One region of the Bradyrhizobium sp. 179 genome, then DNA from elsewhere that is predicted to be linked to it. Evidence: predicted binding sites of a transcription regulator. Region 1 holds the regulator's gene; each other region holds the start of a gene.
The links. Region 1 encodes LexA, which represses DNA repair genes until DNA is damaged. Its sites were predicted from a motif close to TGTTCNNNNTGTGTTCNG; they were not measured.
Positions count from the first base shown of each region.

Region 2: a site for LexA is predicted at 1,773-1,790, ahead of IVB12_RS17830 (PA0069 family radical SAM protein). Genes of this name have one in related genera too.
Region 3: a site for LexA is predicted at 3,428-3,445, ahead of ruvC (crossover junction endodeoxyribonuclease RuvC). Genes of this name have one in related genera too.
Region 4: a site for LexA is predicted at 3,040-3,057, ahead of IVB12_RS13260 (ribonuclease T2). Genes of this name have one in related genera too.

Region 1 covers NZ_JADPJR010000009.1:197,321-203,152, forward strand. Annotated here, with positions in the region: gene IVB12_RS02760 (alpha-hydroxy acid oxidase) at 1-908, shown strand, start outside; gene IVB12_RS02765 (HAD family phosphatase) at 925-1,548, shown strand; gene IVB12_RS02770 (hypothetical protein) at 1,707-1,913, shown strand; gene glp (gephyrin-like molybdotransferase Glp) at 2,135-3,346, shown strand; gene lexA (transcriptional repressor LexA) at 3,524-4,225, shown strand; gene IVB12_RS02785 (hypothetical protein) at 4,793-5,227, shown strand; partial or broken gene IVB12_RS02790 (ComEC/Rec2 family competence protein) at 5,368-5,832, opposite strand, start outside.
Region 2 covers NZ_JADPJR010000072.1:20,829-26,660, reverse strand. Annotated here, with positions in the region: gene IVB12_RS17835 (phosphoketolase family protein) at 1-1,603, opposite strand, end outside; gene IVB12_RS17830 (PA0069 family radical SAM protein) at 1,812-2,987, shown strand; gene IVB12_RS17825 (VOC family protein) at 3,011-3,466, shown strand; gene IVB12_RS17820 (ribonuclease HII) at 3,544-4,440, shown strand; gene IVB12_RS17815 (glycosyltransferase family 39 protein) at 4,582-5,832, shown strand, end outside.
Region 3 covers NZ_JADPJR010000131.1:5,102-10,933, reverse strand. Annotated here, with positions in the region: gene IVB12_RS30330 (methyl-accepting chemotaxis protein) at 1-429, opposite strand, end outside; gene IVB12_RS30325 (methyl-accepting chemotaxis protein) at 537-2,285, opposite strand; gene IVB12_RS30320 (YebC/PmpR family DNA-binding transcriptional regulator) at 2,507-3,253, shown strand; gene ruvC (crossover junction endodeoxyribonuclease RuvC) at 3,476-4,003, shown strand; gene ruvA (Holliday junction branch migration protein RuvA) at 4,000-4,617, shown strand; gene ruvB (Holliday junction branch migration DNA helicase RuvB) at 4,767-5,798, shown strand.
Region 4 covers NZ_JADPJR010000053.1:337,879-343,710, reverse strand. Annotated here, with positions in the region: gene IVB12_RS13280 (ATP-binding protein) at 8-1,396, shown strand; gene IVB12_RS13275 (DUF3617 family protein) at 1,461-1,991, opposite strand; gene IVB12_RS13270 (hypothetical protein) at 2,035-2,340, opposite strand; gene IVB12_RS13265 (hypothetical protein) at 2,525-2,986, shown strand; gene IVB12_RS13260 (ribonuclease T2) at 3,104-3,808, shown strand; gene rlmJ (23S rRNA (adenine(2030)-N(6))-methyltransferase RlmJ) at 3,998-4,858, shown strand; gene IVB12_RS13250 (cold-shock protein) at 5,110-5,325, shown strand; gene IVB12_RS13245 (outer membrane protein) at 5,396-5,832, opposite strand, start outside.

The DNA of each region.
Region 1 (5,832 bases):
AGGTCGACGGCTCCGTCGAGCAGTTCGGCCGCAGGATGCGGCTGCCGGTGGTGCTCGCCCCCGTCGGTGCGCTGGAGATCTTCGATCCCGATGGCGCGGCAAGCGTCGCGCGCGCCGCCGGCACCTTCGGTGCGGCGCACATGTTGAGCTCGGTGTCCGAGCCGGGGCTCGAGAAGACCGGCGAGGCCGCGCCCGACGCGCTGCGGCTCTATCAGCTCTATGTCCGCGGCGACGATGCCTTCGTCGCCGATGTCGTCAGCCGGAGCGAGAAGAACGGCTATGCCGCGTTCTGCCTGACTGTCGACACCGCCCATTACAGCCGTCGCGAACGTGACATCGCCAAGCGCTACGTTCGCGAAAGCCGCCTGCGCGCGACCGGCGGCGATTTCCAGAAGGGTCTGGAATGGCGGACGGTGAAGATGATCAAGGACAAGTTCAGGATCCCACTGATCCTGAAGGGCATCGCCACCGCCGAGGACGCTCAGATCGCGATCGATCACGGTGTCGAGTGGATCTACGTCTCCAACCATGGCGGCCGTCAGCTCGATCACGGCCGCGGCGCCATGCATGTGCTGCCTGAAATCGTCGAGGCGGTGAAGGGCCGCGCCAAGATCATGGTCGATGGCGGCTTCTGCCGCGGCACCGACATCGTCAAGGCGATCGCGGCCGGCGCCGACATCGTCGGCATCGGCCGGCTGCAATGCTGGGCGCTGGCCGCGGCCGGCGAAGCAGGCGTGATGCGAATGCTGGAACTGCTGGAGGACGAAGTGCTGCGCTGCCTCGGCCTCCTGGGTGCCACCTCGTTCGCCGAAGTCGACAAATCCTGCCTGCATCAGGCGACCGCAACGAATGCGCCGAGCGTGTTCAGCGCGTTCCCGCTGTTCGACCACGAGCCCTACCGATACTGAAAAGTGAAAGAACGCGATGACCTCACTCTCCCCCGGTAGCGCCGATGCGCTCCTGTTCGATCTCGGCCGCGTGGTGCTCGATATCGATTTCTCCAAGGCGATCGCCTGCTGGGCGGGGCATGCGGGCTGCCAGCCCGAGGCCATCGTCGCACGCTATGTGCGTGACGAGGCCTACCGGCTGCACGAGGTCGGCAAGATCAGCGACGAGGATTATTTCCAATCGCTGCGTTCATCGCTCGGGATCGGCATTTCCGACGCGCAATTTCTGGAGGGATGGAACGCGATCTTCGCCGGCGAGATGCCTGAGATCGCCGAGCTCTTGCCGCGCGCGGCGAAGCAGGTGCCGCTATATGCCTTCTCCAACACCAACCGGCCACATGTCGACTATTTCTCGAAGGAATATGCCGGGGTGCTCGGGCATTTCCGCGAGCTCTATCTGTCGTCCAGCATCGGCCTGCGCAAACCGGATGCAGAGGCGTTCGATCATGTCGTGGCGGCGATCGGCCTGCCAGCCAGCCGAATCGTCTTCTTCGACGACCTTGCCGAGAACATCGAGGGGGCGCGAGCGCGTGGACTGACGGCGGTGCATGTCACCTCGCCCGGTGATGTCGGCAAGGCCTTGCTAGCGTTGGGAATTTGACCACCGATGCCGACCGGATCGGGTCGGGTTCCGGGCACCCAAATCCGCTCGGGTAGGGACCAATTCACTTTGTACATTTTTGTACAGAGTTCCGGGAACGGAATACCTCCCTCCGGACTCTATGAGTCCGTTGGGACGTCTACATCGGACTTATTCTCGTGCTGGGCAAAGCCTACCTCACAAAGCAAGCCTCCTTGCTGCTCGAATTCGCCAAGACCACCTCGGATTCGCGCCTCTCCGCCAAGCTGATCAGCAAGGCCGCCGACCTAAAGTCGCAGGCCGATCCGCTGCCGGACAAGGATCAAAGCCCCAAAGCTCCGGACGTGACAGCCGGCGTCAGTTCGGGCGAACAGACGCAGAGTTGATCCGATGCTGGCCGTGGCGCTCATCCTTGTCGTCCTCGCCATGGCTATCCTCGTACCGGTCTGTCTCGCCTTCCGGATCATGCCGTGACCGGTCTGCGCACGATTCTTCATGACGGAGATCACGCAGGATAAATCATCCTGTCGGCGCCTTTGCCTCACGCCTGCACTCGGCTAGAACTTTCGCCGCCCATTGCCGATATGCTCAGCAGGAGTTTCCGCCCTTGGCCTTGATGCCGGTTTCTGACGCGCTTGCCGCGGTGCTGGCAGGTGCGGAGCCGCTGCCTGAAGCGATGGTTTCCCTCAACGAGGCCTATCATCGCGTGCTCGCACGCGATGTCGCGGCGCTGCGCACACAGCCGCCGGAAGCAATGTCGGCGATGGACGGCTACGCGGTGCGCGCGAGCGATGCAACAAAGCTCGATAGTGCGCTCACCTTGATTGGCGAGGTGGCGGCGGGTCGTCCATTCGCGGGAACGCTGGGCCCCGGCGAAGCCGTGCGGATCTTCACCGGCGGCGTCATTCCCAACGGTGCCGACGCAGTCGTGATCCAGGAGGACACGGTTGCGGACGGCAAGCGCATCACGATCAAGGAAGCCGCCATTGCCGGCCGCCACATCCGCCCCGCGGGCGTCGACTTCTCCGAAGGCGACCTGCTCCTGCGCAAGGGAACCCGTCTCACCGAGCGCGATCTCGCACTCGCCGCCGCCATGAATCATCCGCAGCTTGCCGTCTGCCGCCGTCCGAAGGTCGCGATCCTCGCCACCGGCGACGAACTGGTAATGCCGGGAACCACGCCCGGTCGCGGCCAGATCGTCTATTCCAACGGCTACGCCCTGCACGCGCTCGCCCGCAGCGAGGGGGCCGATACCATCGACCTTGGCATTGTCGCCGATACGCTGGAGGCCACCACTGCCGGCATCCGCCGCGCCCGCGAGAGCGGCGCCGAGATCCTGGTCACGAGCGGCGGCGCGTCGGTCGGCGACCACGATCTGGTCCAGCAGGCGCTGAGGGACGAAGGCGTCGCGATGGCGTTCTGGAAGATCGCGATGCGCCCGGGCAAGCCGATGATGCATGGGCGGCTCGGCGGGATGCGCGTGATCGGCCTGCCGGGTAATCCCGTGTCATCCTACGTGTGCGCCTTCCTGTTCCTGGTGCCGCTGATTCGCGCCTTGTCGGGACGATCCGTGATTCATCACCGACAAGAGCGCGCCGTGCTCGGCCGCGATGTGGACGCAAACGATATGCGCGCGGACTATCTGCGCGCACATCTGGAGACGCGCGACGACGGCACGCTGGTGGCCCTTCCCGTCGATCACCAGGATTCCTCGCTGCTTGCGAATCTCGCTGCAGCACAGGCACTTCTCGTCCGCGCACCGTTCGCTCCGAAGGCAGAGGCCGGCTCGCCTTGCGAGGTGCTGCGCCTGCCCGTCTGAACGCATCCACTACACGCGTTCCGCGAACTTTGCCGCGTTCACGGTAAATTAAGCAGTTGCGGAACACATATGGAACATATAGTGTCCGTTCATGATTTGTTTCGAGCATGTAGCGGTCTACCGCTCCAATTCAGCGTCTCGGAATCGAACGACATCAACCGGGGGACTTTGGTCGAGATGTTAACGCGCAAACAATACGAGCTTCTGCGGTTCATCAGCGAACGTCTGAAGGAAAGCGGCGTGCCGCCCTCCTTCGACGAGATGAAGGATGCGCTCGACCTGCGCTCGAAATCGGGCATCCATCGCCTGATCACTGCGCTCGAGGAGCGCGGCTTCATCCGCCGCCTGCCCAACCGCGCCCGCGCCATCGAGGTGATCAAGCTGCCCGAGCTCCAGGCCGCCGCCGGCAGCCGCCGCGGCTTCACGCCGAGCGTCATCGAGGGCAATCTCGGCAAGGTGCGCGCGAGCTCCAGTTCTTCCGCGGACGAGGGCGAGCGTCCCGTTGCGGTGCCCGTGATGGGTCGCATCGCGGCCGGCACGCCGATCGAAGCGTTGCAGACCCGCAGTCACACCATCAGCGTGCCGCCCGACATGCTCGGCTCAGGCGAGCACTACGCACTCGAAGTGCGCGGCGATTCGATGGTCGAAGCTGGCATTCTCGATGGCGACATGGCGCTGATCCAGCGTAACGAGAGCGCCGATACCGGCGACATCGTGGTGGCCCTGATCGACGACGAGGAAGCGACGCTCAAGCGCTTCCGCCGCCGGGGGGCGTCGATCGCGCTCGAGCCCGCCAATGCCGCCTATGAGGTGCGCATCCTGCCGCCGAACCGGGTGAAGATTCAGGGCAAGCTGATCGGGCTGTACCGCAAGTACTGAGACGAGCTAGCGGTCATTCGATACCAATGATTCCGATTGGAGCGGACGACGGTCCGCTCCAGCTGGATAGTCTTTTGGTCTTGCGCAGATTATCCGGCCCCTCTCTCCGGCGCTCCATCCTCGGCATGCGGCCCCAAGCACTCATCGCTTGTGAAGAGATCTTAGGAGATTACGATGTGCAGGATCGCCTTAAGCGCCTTCGCAGCGTGCTGATCGCTTGATCGGCCGCGCAAGCATTCGCAACTCAATTGCAGCACCACGCACGCAAGTCGGCGCACGCAGGGAGCGAGCATTTCCGCAACGCCCGAACTGCCATCGACCGACAGCCACGGCGAAGCTGGCCACATTCCCCTGGTCGGCGCCCGTAGGCCACGGGCGCTCGCATCCGCCGAATGCACTGAAGCGAGCTTTGTTCCTATGGCTTCGGGAAAGATAATGTGATCGCGTCCGGCAACGCCAGCCGCAGATTTGCCTACAACGGAGCAGAGCGTTACGTGCTTCCACTCTGATAGAGGCTTGCGCCTCCGAAGGAGGCGCGGGTTGCTATCTTCGAATGAGGAGCACCCGATGTGTGACTACAGCCTGCATGCCGTTGCATCTCGCCCCGCCGAAGTCGGCGAGACGATCGTGTCGACAACGTTCCGCGGCACCTCAACGCGCGGCTTTGCTTCCGCGGCCGATCCGACCGTGGCCGTCTGCCTGCTGCCGGGAACGGAGCTCGCCTTCGCCGACAACGTCCGTTACGATAATCGCTGGATCTGGACGCGCACCATCAACTCCCGCGTCGGCAAGTTCGGCAAGATCGATCCGCACATACCCGACCGCCATCATGACGCGATCGAATTCCCCGACGGCAAATACGTGCTGGTGACGCAGCTCGTCGAAGGCCAGCGCGCAACCGTGCTGCAATTGCCGGTGACGCAGCCGGTCAGCGAGCGCGAGCACAAGCCGCAGATCGTCGCCGATAGCCGGTCGACGATCACGCGCTTGCCGATTGGCTGAGCCGTCCCCGCCCGCGGGGTCGGGCCAGGATTGAAATTGCCATCGCCGGCCGAGGCCGGCGAGATGGTAAGATTTAATGCTGCGGAACGTCCGGTCGGACCCGGACCTACTCTTCGCGTTTGTTTTTAATCGTCCGGCGCCTAATCGTCGACCTGCAGGTCGGTCTCCGCCGGCGTTGCATCCCGGTTGCGGGCCGCGGCCGTCCTCGGCACAAGGCTGCCGTCGAAATCACCCTCGCCGGCGCCGGCCGGCAGCCAGGGACGGCTTGTGCCTCTTGCTCTCACCGCCTGAATCGCAAAGCCGTCACCACGCTGCGTCAATGCCAGCGCGCCTTGGCTGGCGAGACGTTGCCGGTCGACCACCATCGCCGCGCAATCGGGCGGCGCGGGGCGCGTCGTGACCACCAGCGCGGCACGACTGCAATCCTCAGCCAGCGCATCGATGCGCAGGGAAAGCGCGACCAGCCGACCGTCGGCAAGCGGCGTCACACAGCCGGACTCATCGCACGACACGCCGTCAGCCAGCGAGCTACTCCCGGCATCGCGCGGATCGGCGTCGGCAGCTAACCACTGTTTGAGCAGAAAGCCATCCTTGCTCGCCCGGAT
Region 2 (5,832 bases), on a different contig from region 1:
TGTGATCCTGGCGCCAGACATGCGAGGTCAAGAGATAGTTGAGCGAGGCGATCGGGCGGCGCCATGGCAGATCGCGCGTCACCTTCAGCCATTTGGCGTGCTGGTTGAACATGGAATCGACGATGTGGATGAAGGCCTCGTAGCAGGAGAAGAAGCCGTGCCTGCCGGTGAGCAGATAGCCTTCGAGCCAGCCTTGACAGAGATGCTCGCTCAGGACCTCCATCACGCGGCCGTCCTGCGCGAGATGCACGTCGTAAGGTTCGGTTGGCTCCATCCAGACGCGTTCGGTTGCCTCGAACACCGCGTCTAACCGGTTTGATGCCGTCTCGTCCGGGCCCATGATGCGGAAATTGCGCGCCTCGGCGTTCAGGCGAACGACGTCGCGCAGAAATTTGCCGAGCTCGCGTGTGGCTTCCGCCACGACACCGCCGGGCTGCGGTACCTCGACAGCGAAGCTGCGGAAGTCCGGCAGCTTCAGCTCCTTCTTCAACAGCCCGCCATTGGCATGCGGATTGGTGCCCATTCGCCGCTGGCCTTCGGGCGCGAGCGCCTGAAGCTCGGGAATCAGCGCTCCGCTGGGGTCGAACAGCTTGTCCGGCTCATAGCTGCGCATCCAGTCTTCGAGCACCTTCAGATGCGCCGGATTCTCGCGGCAGCTCGCAACGGGCACCTGATGCGCGCGCCAAAAACCTTCGACCTTCTTGCCGTCAACCTCCTTCGGGCCGGTCCAGCCCTTGGGACTGCGCAGCACGATCATCGGCCAGCGCGGTCGCTCGACGCCTTTGCGCCCGTCGCGGGCGTGCTGCTGGATCGAGCGGATGCTGACGAGCGCGACGTCTAGCGCATCCGCCATGGCCTGGTGCATCAATTTGGGATCGTCGCCTTCGACGAACAGCGGCTCATGGCCGAGCCCGCGGAAGAGCTCGCGGATCTCTTCGTTGCGCATCCGCCCGAGCACAGTGGGGTTGGCGATCTTGTAGCCGTTGAGGTGCAGGATCGGCAGCACCGCGCCGTCATGGGCGGGGTTCAAGAACTTGTTCGAGTGCCACGACGCCGCTAGCGGGCCGGTTTCGGCCTCGCCGTCGCCGACGACGCAGGCGACGATGAGGTCGGGATTGTCGAATGCCGCGCCATAGGCGTGCACCAGCGCATAGCCGAGCTCGCCGCCCTCGTGGATCGAGCCCGGCGTTTCCGGCGCCGCGTGGCTCGGAATGCCGCCTGGGAAGGAGAACTGCCTGAACAGCTTGCGCAATCCCTCAGTATCGCGCGCGATGTCGGGATAGATCTCGCTGTAGCTGCCTTCCAGATAGGTGTTGGCAACCATGCCCGGGCCGCCATGGCCGGGACCGCAGACGTAGATCACGTTGAGGTCGAGCGCACGGATGACCCGATTGAGATGGGCATAGATGAAGTTCAAGCCGGGCGTCGTGCCCCAATGGCCGAGCAGGCGCGGCTTGATGTGCTCGGGTCGCAGCGGCTCGCGCAGCAGCGGATTGTCGAGGAGATAAATTTGCCCGACGGAGAGGTAGTTGGCGGCACGCCAGTAGCGATCGAGGAGATCGAGTTCGCTGCTCGCGGCGCGCAGTTGTCGTTGATTTGTCATGTTCTTGCCGACCTTCACCCAGCGATCGTCACCAACATTGTTCCGGCGCGATTGATCCCTTCGCCATGAAACGGGATCGCCGCCCGCCGGTGTTGCGTCAGGTCAAGGGCGCGCGCCCGAAGTTTGGGCAGCGCTACTGTGCATGGGGTTGTTTTCGCGTTTTTGCTCTTGTTCTTGATTTGTTCCGGGCGCATGCTATGTTGGCTTCATGAGTCGAGCATCTTCTCGTGCCCTCAAGCACCCGCCGGTTACGGCGCCCTCCGAGCCGGCGGGTGCGCCTTCTGATTTTCCTGCCGATTTTCCCGAGCTTGGCGTTGCCATCGACCGCGCACGCAGGCGAGGGCGGGGCGCCCAGTCCAACGCGAGCGGCCGTTACGAGGCCGAGGCCCGCGTCGCCTTCGACGATGGCTGGCAGAGCCTGGAGGAACTGCCTCCGTTCAAGACCACGGTCGGGATCGATACCTCGCGCAAGGTGATCACCCGCAACGATTCCCCCGACATCGGTTTCGACCGCTCGATCAATCCCTATCGCGGCTGCGAGCACGGCTGCGTCTATTGCTTCGCGCGGCCGACGCACGCCTATCTCGGCCTGTCTCCCGGGCTCGACTTCGAGTCAAAACTGTTTGCCAAACCCGAGGCGCCGGCGCTGCTCGAGAAGGAGCTCGCTGCCAGCGGCTACGAGCCGCGGATGATCGCGATCGGCACCAACACCGATCCCTATCAGCCGATCGAGCGCGAGCGAAAGATCATGCGAGGCATCCTAGAGGTGCTGGAGCGCGCCGGGCATCCCGTCGGCATCGTCACCAAATCGGCGCTGGTGGTGCGCGATATCGACATTCTCGCGCGGATGGCCAAGCGTAACCTCGCCAAGGTCGCGATCTCGGTTACCTCGCTCGATCCGAAGCTCGCGCGCACCATGGAGCCGCGGGCGGCGACGCCACCGAAGCGACTGGAAGCGCTCAAGCAGCTCTCGGAGGCGGGCATTCCGACGACGGTGATGGTCGCGCCCGTGATCCCCGCGCTGAACGATTCCGAGATCGAGCGCATTCTTGATGCCGCAGCCCATGCCGGCGTCAAGGAAGCCTCCTACGTGCTGCTGCGGCTGCCGCTCGAGGTCCGCGATCTGTTCCGCGAATGGCTGATGGCGAATTATCCAGACCGCTACCGCCACGTCTTCACGCTGATCCGCGACATGCGCGGCGGCCGCGACTACGATGCGAAATGGGGCGAGCGGATGAAGGGGACCGGCCCGATGGCCTGGACCATCGGCCGTCGCTTCGAGATCGCCTGCGACCGGCTCGGCCTCAACAAGCGGCGCTCCAAGCTGACCACCGATCACTTCGCGCGGCCGAAGCGGAACGGCGATCAGCTCAGCCTGTTGTGATCGCGAAGTGGACGAGGCGTAGCATGAGTGAGGAAGCCACCGTGCCGGTGCCGCGGCTGACCGTCGTCACGCTCGGTGTCAGCGACATCCGCGCCAGCATCGCCTTTTACGAGGCGCTCGGTTTCTCGCGCCTGCTCAAGGCGACCGGTGAGGCGGTCGCATTCTACGACACCGGTGGTCCGGTGCTCGCCTTGTATCCCTGGGATCAGCTCGCCGCCGACGCCGGGTTGCCGGACAATCCAAGACCGCCGGCATTTCGTGGGATGACGCTCGCCTGGAACTGCCGGACGCGCGAGGAGGTCGATACGGTGCTGGCTTTCGCTGTCGACAAGGGTGCAGCGCTGCTGAAAGCGGCGCACGAGACCGGTTACGGCGGCTATTCCGGCTATTTCACCGATCCCGATGGCCACCCCTGGGAAGTCGTGATCGCACCCGGCATCGAGGTGGGCGAGGACCGACGGGTGCATTTGGCGGAATAGGGCGGCCCACCTGAATAACGGGAATTGTCTCGGGTTCCAGGTTGCGCTGGCGAAGCCGCTTGCGCACGATCCCCACCATGATTCGGGACAAGTCCGCCAAGAAGCCGGCCAAAGACACGCCTAAAAAAGACGGTGCGAAGAAAGCTGCGCCTGCCAACACGTCGGAAGGCAAGGCGTCGCAAGCCAAGGCTCCGCAAGCCAAGGCGTCGGAGGTTCAGGCTTTAACCGGCAAAAGCGCCGGCCGGAAAGGCATCATTGCCGTGGCCCCGCCGAGCTTCCGTCGTGAGCGCGCGCTGATCAAGCGCGGCGTCTGGCCGGTCGCAGGCTGCGACGAGGCCGGTCGCGGACCGCTCGCCGGCCCCGTGGTGGCGGCGGCGGTGATCCTTGATCCCGACCGCATTCCCCGTGGCATCGATGATTCCAAGCGCCTGACGGCCGAGGAGCGCGAAAAACTGTTCGACAAGATCTGCGCCACCGCGCAGGTCTCGGTCGCGGTGGCTTCGCCCGCGCGGATCGACCGCGACAACATCCTGCGTGCTTCGCTATGGGCGCTGAAGCGCGCGGTGGTGGCGCTGCCCGAGGCGCCGCGCCACGTCTTCGTCGACGGCCGCGACCAGCTCGATACGGAATGCGACTGCGAGGCCGTGATCGGTGGTGACGGCATCGTGCTGTCGATCGCGGCCGCCTCCATCGTTGCCAAGGTGACGCGGGACCGGCTGATGTGCGCGCTGGCGCAGGACTGCCCCGGCTACGGCTTCGAGCAGCACAAGGGCTACGCTGTCCCCGAGCATCTCGACGCGCTGGATCGCCTCGGCCCCTCCATCCACCACCGCAGCTTCTTCGCCCCCGTCGCCGCCGCCCGCGCCAAGCACATGCCCTGGACCGTCGAGCCGGCGCAGGATCTGTTCTCTGTCGCGGAGGTCGAGGTGCAGGTGGAAGCCCAAATCGAGATCGACGCGTCTGCGAATCTCTAGGTTTCCTCCGCAGCTTCCCCCATCCGTCAAGCCCGGCATGACGACTTGCGGCGGTTGCCACGACGCGCAGCGCCCTTTATCAAAACAGGTGTGAGCGAACAGGGCCGGCTGGACGGGTTGGCTGCATCTTTCGGACGTTGCATGCGGTTTACCTCCCTGGTCATCGAGCTCATTCGCGCCCGGCCGCGGCTGATCGTGTGGATCGCCGTGCTGCTCCAGGCGGCGATGTGGCTGTTCGTGGCGCTGGTGTTCTACCGCAGCCCGCCCGGCAGTCTGGCGACGCTGCTGGCCTTCGGCCGCGAGTACCAGGTCGGCACCGATCTCGGCCCGCCGCTGCCGGTCTGGCTCGCCGACATGGCCTATCGCGTCGCCGGCGGTCACATGTTCGGCGTGTATGTGCTCGCTGAGCTCTGCGAGATCGCGACCTTCATCGCGCTCTTTCATCTGTCTCGTGCCGTCGTCGGCTCACAGCAGGCGGTGCTGGCCGTGCTGCTGACCATGACCGTGCTGGCCTTCTCCTCGTCCGCGCTCGACTTCGGACCCTTGGTGCTGGCACGGCCGCTCTGGGCGCTGCTGCTGCTGCACTCCTGGCAGATCATCGGCCAGCGCCGCAGCAATGCCTGGTTCGCCTGGTCGATCGAGGCCGGCCTGTTGTTGCTCACGACGCCCGCCGCGATCTTCCTCCTCCTCCTGATCGTCGTCTTCGCGATTTCGACCGCGGGCGGCCGCAGGGCGCTGCGCGGGCTCGATCCGCTATTCGCGCTGATCGTCGTCGCCGTGCTGGCGCTGCCCTATGCGATGTGGCTGATGCGCGCCGAGACATTGACGATGCCGGCCTTGCCGCAACTTTCGGAGCTCAACGCCGGCGTCCTGCACGCAGCCTGGCTGCTCGGCGGGCTCGTGCTTGGGGCGGCGGCGATTCCGGCGCTGATCTTCCTCAACACCGGGATGTTCGCCGGCAAGGGCGAGGAGCCGCCGATCATCTATCGCCCGCCGGTCGAGCCGCTCGCGAGCAACTTCGTCTATTTCTTCGCGCTGGCGCCGCCACTCGGCGCGGTGCTGATCTCCGGCCTGCTCGGGCTCGAATCCGTCGTCGGCGGCGCCGGTGTCATGCTGGTCATGTCCGGGCTTGCCGTGATGGTCGCCGCAGGGGATCTCATCGCGATGCGCCGCGCGCGGATGCTGCGCATGGTCTGGGCCGCCGCAATCATCGCGCCCGCCATCGGCGTCGTGCTCGCCGTCCTGATCATGCCTTGGACCGGCACCGGCGAGATCGCAACCTCGATGCCGGCGCGCGCGATCTCGGATTTCTTCGACGAGAGCTTCGCCCGCCGCACCAATCATCGCCTGCGCGCGGTCGCCGGCGAGACCCAGCTTGCGAGCCTGATCGCG
Region 3 (5,832 bases), on a different contig from region 1:
CTGCTTGGCGATCGCCTCGATCGAGCCGGAGACCTTTGCCACCTGGGCCAGCGCCGAGCCGACGGCGCTCAATCGCGCCTCGATCCGCTCCACCGCGGCGACGAGCTCGGAGATGTGGCTGACGGCGGTATCGACTGTGCTGCGCGACTGCGCGATCTCGTCGGCCGCGGCGGACGACGTCGTTTGCACCGCCTGAGATGCGTTGGCGATGTCGTGGTTTGCCGAGACCATCGTCTCGGCCGTCTTCTGGAGGTGGTGAAACCGTTCCGATTGATTGGCGACGCGGCTTGCGACTTCCTGGACATTGCCGGCGATGTCGGCGAGTTCCACGCCGAGGCCGCCGATGCGGTCGGCGAGCTGGTCGATCAGCCGTTCGGCCAGCGCCCGGTTGGAGCCGGTGTCCATGACTGCAAGTTGTACGGCGGACATGTGCGATGAGTCCTCAAGGAGAGCCGTTCGCCGGCTCACGGCAGCATTCCCATTCCAGCTTCAGCTTTAAAGGATGATTCGCGCCTGCCGTCTTGCCTGAGCGTGCACTACAATTTGTAGGCCGTCCTGAATCCGCCCCAGTGCCGGCCCTGCACGCGGATGGGGACGTCGATCTCCCGCATCATCACGGTGTTCCCGTTGCCCATGTCGCGCGCATAGCTCTGGACCAGGTACGAGCGCAGGTTGCGCGCGGCGGCGAGCCCCGCCGGATCGTTGAAGATCCGCCGGTTACGGCTGTTGGCGGTGTTCCAGGCCACGTCGCCCGGCCGCTGCGGATGCGAATAGATCTTGTTGTGCACCGGCAGGAAGCCGTTGCGATCGACCATGGCGCAGAACGCCATGCGCTGATCCTTTGCCAGGAATGCCTCCTGGAAAGGCGGTAGCGCGCGGTCGGCCCAGTCCAGATACTTTGTGCGATATTGCTGCGGATCGGTGCCCGCAATTTCCACGTAGTCGGTGTCGAAGAGGTCGTCGATCTTGACCTCGCCGCGCGCGACCGCCTGCTCGAATATCTTGGTCAGGGCGTTGCCGGCTTCCATGGCACGGGTGACAAATTCCATGTTCTCCTCATGGATCGACCACAGACTGTCCTCGATCTTCTCGCGGAGCTCGGCATGGGGGCCGACGAAATGCGCGCGGGCGCCGGCTTTGGATTGCTCGACCACGCGCAGGCGGCAGGCGCCGACGTTCTCGAGGGTGCCTTCGACCAGCGCTTGCGGCGCAAGCCGGCCTGCGTCCGCCCCGCCGATCAGCACGCCGTCCATCGCGATCTCGTAGACTGGCATCACGCCGCGCGCGGTTTCGAACTTGAGATGGCAGGGCAAGCGCTCGGTCTTGCGGCGGTCATCGTGCTCGCTCTGGCGGAGCAGCACGGCGCAACGCGACTTCAGCTTTTGCGCGAAGGTGGTGACGGCGCGGCCGGCGCTGGCGACGTTCTCGCCATGGGTCTCGGCCGCTTTGGTCGCTGCGTCGATCTCGGCCGCGCTCTCGCCGACCGAGACGATGAAGTCCGAGGCGCTGGCAGCGTTGCCGGAGACTTCGCTGGTGGTGGCGTTCTGCTCGGCGACGGCGCCGTTGACGGTCTCGAACACCGGGCGGATCGCCTCGATCGCCTGCGAGATGCGGTGCACGGCATCCGCAGAGCCGGCGGCGTCGCGCTGGAGTGCGTCGATCTTTTTGGTGATCTCTTCGGTCGCGCCCTGGGTCTGCACTGCGAGCGCCTTCACTTCCGTCGCGACGACTGCAAAGCCTTTGCCGGCCGCGCCGGCGCGCGCGGCCTCGATGGTGGAGTTGAGCGCGAGCAGCGTCGTCTGCCGTGCGATCTGCGCGATCAGATTGACGACATTGCCGATGGCGGCGGAGGACTCGCGCAGGCGATCGACATTGGCGCGGGCTTCCTGCGCAGCGGCGCTGGCCTCGTCGGCGAGCTTGCCTGCCTCGCGAACCTGCGCTCCGATTCCCAGTGCGGACTGCGTGAACTTGTCGGCGGCATGGGCGAACGTCGAGGCGGTCGATTGCGCCGCGTTGGTGCGGCCGGTCAGGGCGTCGGTGCGGTCGCGAATGGCGGCAAGGGTTGCGGCGGTCGCCTCGGCTCCGCCGGCCACCGAATTGGCGGCGCGCTCGAGCTGCCGGATCATCGCGCCGAGCTCGAGTTCCAGCAGCTCCAGGATCTCGCGGGCCGAGTCGCCATCGGCGATCCCGGCGGGCTCGGAATGAGCCACCGGTTGCGCAGCCTGCGAGGCTGCCGCAGGCGCAGCCATGTCCGGCAGACGCTTCCGAAATAGTCCGAACGCCATCGGGTCTCTCTGGTCGGGGGACGGTCGGACGCTATTTTCGCAGGCTGAAATGAAGTCAGGGTTAACGATGCCTGACACCTAGGCAGAGGCCATTACGGCGGCTACCTTTACAGTGCTACCTTAGAGCAGCAGATCCCTTTGATTCCGGTGGGTTGGCGGCCTATAAGGCCGCGCCTCCCACCCATCGGCGAACGATCCCGAGACCCTTCAAGAGACCACGCATGGCCGGACATTCCCAATTCAAGAACATCATGCACCGCAAGGGGCGGCAGGATGCCCAGAAGTCGAAGCTGTTCGGCAAGCTGGCGCGGGAAATCACCGTCGCGGCCAAGCTGGGTACACCCGACCCCGCCATGAACCCGCGCCTGCGCGCCGCCGTGATCGCAGCACGCCAGGAGAACATGCCGAAGGACAATATCGAGCGCGCCATCAAGAAGGCGCTCGGCAGCGAGGGCGAGAATTATGACGAGATCCGCTACGAGGGCTACGGCCCCGGCGGCGTCGCCGTCATCGTCGAGGCGCTGACCGACAATCGCAACCGCGCCGCGTCCGACATCCGCTCCTTCTTCACGAAGTCCGGCGGCAATCTCGGCGAAACCGGCTCGGTCTCCTTCATGTTCGACCGCACCGGCGTCATCGAATACGATCGCAGCGTCGCCTCTGACGATGCTGTGCTGGACGCGGCGATCGAGGCCGGCGCCGACGACGTGATCTCCGGCGAGGGCGGACACGAGATCTACGCCTCGACCGAAGGCTATCGCGACGTCGCCAAGGCGCTGGAAGCCAAGTTCGGCGAGCCGCGCAAGGCCGCGCTGATCTGGAAGCCGCAGAACACGGTGTCGGTCGACGACGAGACCGGCGAGAAGCTGCTCAAGTTGATGGACATGCTGAATGAGCACGACGACGTCCAGAACGTCTACGCCAATTTCGAGGTGTCGGACGCGCTGATGGCGAAGATGGGCGGCTAGGGCCTCAACCCTCCGCTGTCGTCGCTCGGCTGGACCGGGCGACCCAGTATTCCAGAAACATTCGAACAATACCGATAAGCCGCGGCGTACTGGATAACCGCCTTCGCGGGTATGACACCGGATGTGTGCTGAGCGGCGGTGCGCCCCGCGGTATCCCACTTCCCCTGTTACTTCCGTTCTGTTTCTGTTTCGCTTCGGGCGGCCAGCCGCTATCACTGGCCCATGACTGCGCTCCCGATTCGCGGCCCCGTTCGCATCATCGGCATCGACCCCGGCCTGCGCCGCACCGGCTGGGGCGTGATCGAGGCTGAGGGCAACCGTCTGATCTACGTCGCCTGTGGTTCGGTGGAACCGCCGGACGACTTGCCGTTGGCGAGCCGGCTGCTTGCGATCCATGAGGGGCTCGCGGCCGTTCTGTCCGATCACCAGCCGATGGAAGCCGCGGTCGAGCAGACTTTCGTCAACAAGGACGGCGTTGCGACACTGAAGCTCGGCCAAGCCCGCGGCGTTGCCATGCTGGCGCCCGCAATGTTCGGCATCGTCGTCGCCGAATATGCGCCGAACCAAGTCAAGAAGACGGTGGTCGGCGCCGGTCACGCCGACAAGCAACAGATCGCGATGATGCTCAAGATTTTGCTGCCCAAGGCCGAGCCGCCGTCGGCGGATGCCGCCGACGCGCTCGCCATCGCCATCACCCACGCTCATCACCGCCAGAGCACCGCGCTCAGGCTGAAGGTCGTGGGGATATGATCGGCAAGCTCAAGGGCCTGATCGATTCCTACGGTGAGGATTTCGTCATCCTCGACGTCGGCGGCGTTGGCTATCAGGTGCATTGCTCGTCACGCACGTTGCAGCATCTGCCGTCTCCGGGCGAAGCGGCCGTGCTGTCGATCGAGACTTATGTCCGCGAGGACCAGATCAAACTGTTCGGCTTTCGCACTGACCAGGAGCGTGAATGGTTTCGCCTGCTCCAGACCGTGCAGGGCGTCGGCGCCAAGGTCGCGCTCGCCGTGCTCGGCACCTTATCGCCGGCTGACCTCGCCAATGCCATCGCGCTCCGCGACAAGGCGGCGGTGGCGCGCACGCCCGGCGTCGGCCCCAAGGTCGCCGAGCGCATCGTCACCGAACTGAAGGACAAGGCGCCGGCCTTTGCCAATGTCGATCCGGCAGTGGTGCATCTCGCCGGCGCCGTCGACGACCAGCGCGCGCCGCGCCCCGTGGCGGATGCGATCTCCGCACTGGTCAATCTCGGCTACGGCCAACCGCAGGCCGCCGCGGCGATTGCGTCGGCTTCGCGTAGTGCGGGCGAGAATGCCGAGACCGCGCAGCTCATCCGCCTCGGCCTGAAGGAGCTCGCGAAGTGAGCGCGTCAATGCTCGGTCTCGTAGGGTGGGCAAAGCGCAACGTGCCCACCACCTTTGGAGCGACCGGTGACGTGGTGGGCACGGCGCGAAGGGCGCCTTTGCCCACCCTACGAGGAGTTCGCTGAGTGAGCGATCCCAAGGCCAATCGCATGGTCTCGCCCGAGCGCCGCAGCGACGACGTCGGCGACACCGCGCTGCGTCCGCAATCGCTGTCCGACTTCGTCGGCCAGCAGCAGGCGCGCAAGAATCTCTCGATCTTCATCGAGGCGGCGCGCAAGCGCGGCGAGGCGCTGGATCACGTGCTGTTCGTGGGTCCCCCGGGCCTCGGCAAGACCACGCTGGCGCAGATCGTGGCGAAGGAGCTGGGCGTCGGCTTTCGTGCCACCTCGGGGCCTGTCATTGCCAAGGCCGGCGATCTCGCCGCCCTCCTCACCAACCTCGAAGAGCGCGACGTGCTCTTCATCGACGAGATCCATCGCCTCAGTCCGGCGGTGGAAGAGGTGCTTTATCCCGCGATGGAGGACTTTCAGCTCGACCTCATCATCGGCGAAGGCCCGGCGGCGCGCTCGGTGAAGATCGAGCTGTCGAAATTCACCCTCGTCGGCGCCACCACGCGGGCTGGCCTGCTGACCAATCCGCTGCGCGACCGCTTCGGCATTCCGGTGCGGCTCAATTTCTACACCATTGAAGAACTCGAAAGCATCGTCAGCCGCGGCGCGCGCGTGCTCAATGTCGGCATGACCGCCGATGGCGCCAACGAGATCGCGCGCCGCGCCCGCGGCACACCGCGCATCGCGGGCCGTCTGCTCCGCCGGGTCCGCGACTTCGCCTCGGCGGCCGATGCCGACAAGATCGACCGCAAGATCGCCGACCACGCACTCAGCGCGCTCGAGGTCGATGCCGCAGGCCTCGATGCCATGGACCGCCGCTACCTCACGACCATCGCGCAGAATTATGGCGGCGGCCCGGTCGGCGTCGAGACCATGGCCGCCGCTTTGTCCGAGCCGCGCGATGCCATCGAGGACATCATCGAGCCCTATCTGATCCAGTGCGGCTATCTCCAGCGCACCCCGCGCGGCCGCCTGCTCACCTCGCACGCCTTCCGTCACCTCGGTCTCGCCGAGCCCTCGCGCGATGCGGCCCAGTTCGGCCTGTTCGGCTCGGACGAGAGCGACGACTGATTTACGCAAGTGCAGAGTGCTCCGGTGCTCGTGA
Region 4 (5,832 bases), on a different contig from region 1:
GCCACCGATGAGCACGATCGATACGGGCCTGACGCTTCTGAAGAGCGCCGCCGACCGCGTCTCCGCCGCCAATGGCTGGATGGGCAACGCATTCAAGGGCTGGATGCCGACCGGCCTCTATGCGCGCGCGCTGCTGATCATGATCGTGCCGATGGTGATCCTGCAATCGGTCGTCGCCTTCGTGTTCATGGAGCGGCACTGGAACACGGTGACTCGCCGCCTGTCCGCGGCGGTGGTGCAAGACATCGCCGCGCTGATCGACGTCTACAAGGGCTATCCGCAGGACAAGGACCGCGACCAGATCCGCCGCATCGCCCAGCAGCGGCTCGGCCTCGTCGTCGATTTCCTGCCCGCCGGGGACATGCCGCCGCCAGGACCGAAGCCGTTCTTCTCGCTACTCGACCAGACCCTGTCGGTGCAGCTCGGCCGCCAGATCGGGCGTTCGTTCTGGATCGACACGGTCGGCCGCTCCAATCTCGTCGAGATCCGCATCCAGCTCGACGATGCCGTGATGCGCGTGTTTGCCCAGCGCAGCGCCGCCTATGCCTCGAACTCGGAAATCTTCCTGTTCTGGATGGTCGGCACGTCCTCGATCCTGCTGATCGTCGCGGTGCTGTTCCTGCGCAACCAGATCAAGCCGATCCTGCGGCTCGCCGATGCCGCCGAGAGCTTCGGCAAAGGCCGCGAGGCGCCGAATTTCCGCCCCAGAGGCGCGCGCGAGGTGCGGCGCGCCTCCGTCGCCTTCCTCGAGATGAAATCGCGCATCGAGCGCACGATGGAGCAGCGCACCGCAATGCTGGCTGGCGTCAGCCATGACCTGCGCACCATCCTGACCCGCTTCAAGCTCGAGCTGGCGCTGATCGGCGATAGTCCGGAGCTCGAGGGCATGCGCAAGGACGTCGACGAGATGTCGATGATGCTGGAGGATTACCTTGCCTTTGCCCGCGGCGATTCCGGCGAGCAATCGCAGCCGACCGATATGGCCCAGGCCCTGGAAGAGCTGCGCAGCGACGCCGAACGGCACGGCCACACCGCGACCGTGGCGTTCCACGGCCTGCCAGTGGTGACGGTGAAGCCGGCCTCGTTCAAGCGCTGCCTTGCCAACCTCGTCACCAACGCCGCGCGCTACGGCAAGGCCATCGCCATCACCGGCCAGCGCGATCACCGCTATCTCACGGTCACGATCGACGACGACGGGCCGGGCATTCCCGCGCATTTGCGCGAAGAGGTGTTCAAGCCGTTCCTGCGGCTGGACAACGCCCGCAACCAGGACGAAGGCGGCACGGGCCTTGGTCTCGCGATCGCCCGCGACATCGCCCGCTCGCACGGCGGCGACATCACGCTCGGCGACAGCCCGATGGGAGGATTGAGGGCGAGCGTGAGAATACCGGTGTAACTGCTCTTGCCTCTCCCGTAAGAACGGGGCGAGGGAGCACACCGGTTTTCCGGCTACGATCTCGCTACTTCGGCAGCAGTGCCTTCAGCTTATCCACGTCGCGCACGTTCATCTTGAAGCCGCCTGGCATCACGATGTCGCCGGGCTTCTGGTCCGGCTTGCAGGCCCCGAGCCATTTCGCTTCGAGCGTCATGGTGCTATCGCGCCCTGCCGTGCCGGCGACGCCGCCTTGCGCATGCGAGGAGGTCTTCACCGTATAGGCCGAGTTGAAATCGCCTGATATCTCGGCATGCGAGGTCGTGCTGACGCCGGCGACGTTGCACTCGGAATCGCTGACATAGCCGGTCGCGGTCTTCTTGATCTCCTGCTTGGCGCAGATCTGCTTGGCCATCGGGGAGACGTTGTTGCTCATCTCCTTGTCGACGGTCTCGTCGGTGCAGTGCTGCATGGTCATCTCGGGCACGGGCGAGCCGGTCGTGACCAGCTTCATTTCCCAAAGGCCGGCCTTGCGCAGCGGCAGATCGTCGGCGCTGGCGCTGCCTGCCGACAACACGAGACAGGCGGCCGAGCCGAGCAAAGCGAGTTTGCGCGTCATCTGGGAGCTCCCGGCTGAGAGATTGCGGCGTTACGACCGCGGTTCAGTACAGCGTTCGGATCGGCTGGTCGGCGGCGCCATAGGGCACCCAGCGGCAGGAGAACGAGATGTAGCCGCCCTCGTAGGCCTGCACCGCGAGAAATTTGGCGACCTTGCCGTAGCGCGCGCAGTGATCGACCGCGACCTGCCGGGCATCGACCTGGGTCGCCATCGAATAGGCGATGATGCCGCCGGTGTCGTTGCCCTTGAACGGCGGCACTGGAAGGATATCGGCGCGCGCCGACTGGCTCGCCATCATACCCGAGACAACCAGGCTGGCGAGAAGACCCGCGGCCGCAATGATTCGCATTCCCGTCACTCCAATTGGCTGGCCGCCAGTTTACGGTGCTGCGATGGAAGTGGAAAGAACGGAAGCCATGCCGAGCGCGACGTTGTGGTCAACTCCTGGCGAAGTGTTGCCGCGCTGCACTTGACCCCGCCGAGCCTTCGCGGCACGGTCCCATCTTCGCAAGACCCAGCAGTCCGGATTGCCCATGCGCGCCCCCTCCCTGAAATCGCTCCGCTTTGCCGCCGTGCTCGGCCTCACGTTCGGGGCGCTGCCGCTCGGTGAGGCCAGGGCCGCCAATCCGCTCGAGACGAATTTCTGGCTGAGTGGGCCACGTTACGACGGCGCCGTCGCCGATTGCGACAAGGCGCTGCCGACGATCGCCACCCAGTTCTGGGAGAAGGAAAGCTCGTTCTGGAATTCCTCGTTGAAGATCACCGGCTTCTCCGCCGTTCGCGAGACCGCCTTCCGGCCCTGGCAGTCCGACAACATTCCGCGCCGCTATTGCACCGGCGACGCCATGCTCAATGACGGCAAGGTGCGCAAGGTGCATTTCTCGATTATCGAGGATGGCGGCTTTGCCGGCTACGGCAATGGTGTCGAATGGTGCGTCGTCGGAGTCGACCGTAACTGGGCCTACAATCCGGCCTGCCGCGCCGCCAAGCCCTGATTTCAAGGGCCCTTCGGGCCGATCCGGCGACCGAACGGCGGTGGCCCGAATTTTGTTCTTGAAATGTTCTTATCGCCTGCTAGGCTTCATTGCACAGTCTAGTTGAGGGGCGTCGCCATGTTTCATTCCAGATTGCATTCGTTCTCCCGCCTGGTGATCTCGCTGACCCTTCCCCTGATCCTTGCCGCAGGCTTGGCTTCGTTCGCCGGTGGCGCAAAGGCCCAGGACAAGCGGCAAAACGCGCCGGGCGAGTTCGATTTCTATGTGCTGTCGCTGTCATGGTCGCCCTCCTTCTGCGAGGAAGCGGCCGAGCGCAGCGGCCGTTCACAGATGCAGTGCAGCGGGCGGCCCTACGCCTTCGTGGTGCATGGCCTGTGGCCGCAATATGAAAACGGCTTCCCCGAATATTGCCAGCGGCCGGCACCGCGGCTGAACCGCGGCATCGTTTCCTCGATGCTCGACTTGATGCCGGCGCCGGGCCTGATCTTCAACGAATGGGACAAGCACGGCACCTGCTCCGGGCTCGAGAGCCGCAGCTATTTCGAAACGATCCGCAAAGCGCGCGCCGCGATCAAGATCCCGGCCGAATATCTCGATCTGTCGCAGGCCAAGACCGTGGCGCCGGCGGAGGTCGAGGACGCTTTTATCAAGGCTAATCCCGGCCTCAGCAATGCCGCCATCTCGGTCACCTGCAACCGGACACGGCTGTCCGAGGTCCGCATCTGCCTCAGCAAGGACCTGCAATTCCGCGCCTGCGACGAGCTCGAGCGCCGCACCTGCCGCCGCGAGCAGGTGACGATGCCGCCGATCAGGGGTGGGTAGAGCGAGCCCTCGGATCGTCATTCCGGGGCGCGCGGCTTGTCCGCCGCAGCCCGAAGAGCGAAGGCGGAAGCGCGAGCCCGGAATGCATCTGTCCGCGTTCTCAAAGAAATGGATTCCGGGTTCGGTGCTGGCGCACCGCCCCGAAATGACGGCCGTTACTTTCGCCTCGCGATGTCGTAACTCTCCGTCATGAACTACCGTCACGCCTTCCATGCCGGCAGCTTCGCCGACGTCATCAAGCACATCGTGCTGGCGCGCATCCTCACTTATTTGCAGGACAAGCCGGCGGCGTTCCGCGTCATCGACACCCATGCCGGCGCCGGCCTCTACGACCTCGACAGCAACGAGGCGCGCCGTGGCGGCGAGTGGCTGACCGGCATCGCGCGGCTGATGCAGGCGCGCCTGTCGAACGAGACCGCGGCGCTGACCAAGCCCTATCTTGACATCGTCCGCGCCTTCAATCCGAAGGGCGAGCTCAAAGCCTATCCCGGCTCGCCACTGATCGCGCGCGGCCTGCTCAGGCCGCAGGACCGCCTCGTCGCCTGCGAGCTCGAGCCGAAGGCGCGGAAAGCGCTGATCGACGTGCTGCGCCGCGACGAGCAGGCTCGCGTGGTCGATCTCGACGGCTGGATGGCACTGCCCGCCTTCGTGCCGCCGAAGGAGCGGCGCGGCCTCGTGCTGATCGACCCGCCGTTCGAGGCCAAGGACGAGTTCGAGCGGCTTGGCGAGGCCTTCTCAGCGGCGTTCGCGAAATGGCCGACCGGTATCTACGTCATCTGGTATCCGGCCAAGAACCGGCGCGCCACCGACACGCTGGCGCAAACGGTGGCCCGGCTCGCAGCCGCAGCAAAGCCGCCCGGAAAATGCCTGCGCCTCGAATTCAGTGTGGCGCCGCAGCTCGATGGCGCGGCCCTCACCTCCACGGGTCTCCTCATCGTCAACCCGCCCTACACGCTGCACGGTGAGCTCAAGACCATCCTGCCCGAGCTCGAAATGCCGCTCGGCCAGGGCGGCGCTGCCAGATTCCGATTGGAGGTGCCGAGGCCGTAACACTCCGGCATTCTTGGGAAAAATATGCAGGAACGGTAGTCAATCTGCGACGAACCGTATTATGCTGTTTCCGTGACTGGCTTTACGTTCCGCTTCCGCGAATGGTTGCGGCGGAGTGAAGGCCCAAGAAAGATCCGGCCGGACCTATGAGGTCCGCCCAAGGATGGCCAGCTCCCGGGCTTCGTAAGGTCCGGTCATGTCGTGACGCGAGTCTGCGCCGCGGCGGAGGAGCAATGAGGGGGAGTTTCCCGATGGCCATGACGGGAACGGTCAAGTTCTTCAACGGCGAGCGCGGCTACGGCTTCATCAAGCCGGACGACGGCGGCCGCGACGTCTTCGTTCACATCACCGCCGTAGAGCGGGCGGGACTGAAGGACCTTGCCGAAGGACAGCGTATTACTTTCGAAGTCGAACCGGACAAGAAGGGGAAGGGACCGAAGGCGGTCAATTTGGTCATCCTCTCCTAGCGAGCCTGGCTTAAAAAAATCCCGGCCGCTAGCGGCCGGGAGGTTGGTCCGGTCTTTTCTTCTTCAGCTATCAGAAGTGATAGTTCACGCCTGCGCGGACAACGCTGGCGCTATAGCCGTTTGACACGCCCGTAATTGCGAACTGACTCGTCGACAGATCGATGTAGAGATATTCGAGCTTGGCGGTCCAGTTCGGCGCAAGGCCGACTTCCGCGCCGGCACCGACGGTCCAGCCAGCGGTGGTGTGCGATTCTGTCCAGCCGAAGGTCTGCGCCCGCAGTTCGCCGAAAGCGAGGCCAGCGGTGCCGTAGAACAGCACATTGCTGAAGGCATAGCCGGCGCGGCCGCGCAGGGTGCCGAACCACGGATTGGAGAACTTCCACGGCGCGAAGGTATCGTCGGCACCGGCGGCCTGAATGTCGCCCTCGACGCCAAACACCCAAGGGCCGTTCTGGAAATTATAGCCGGCCTGCACGCCGCCGACGAAGCCGGAAGGCTTTGAGGGAT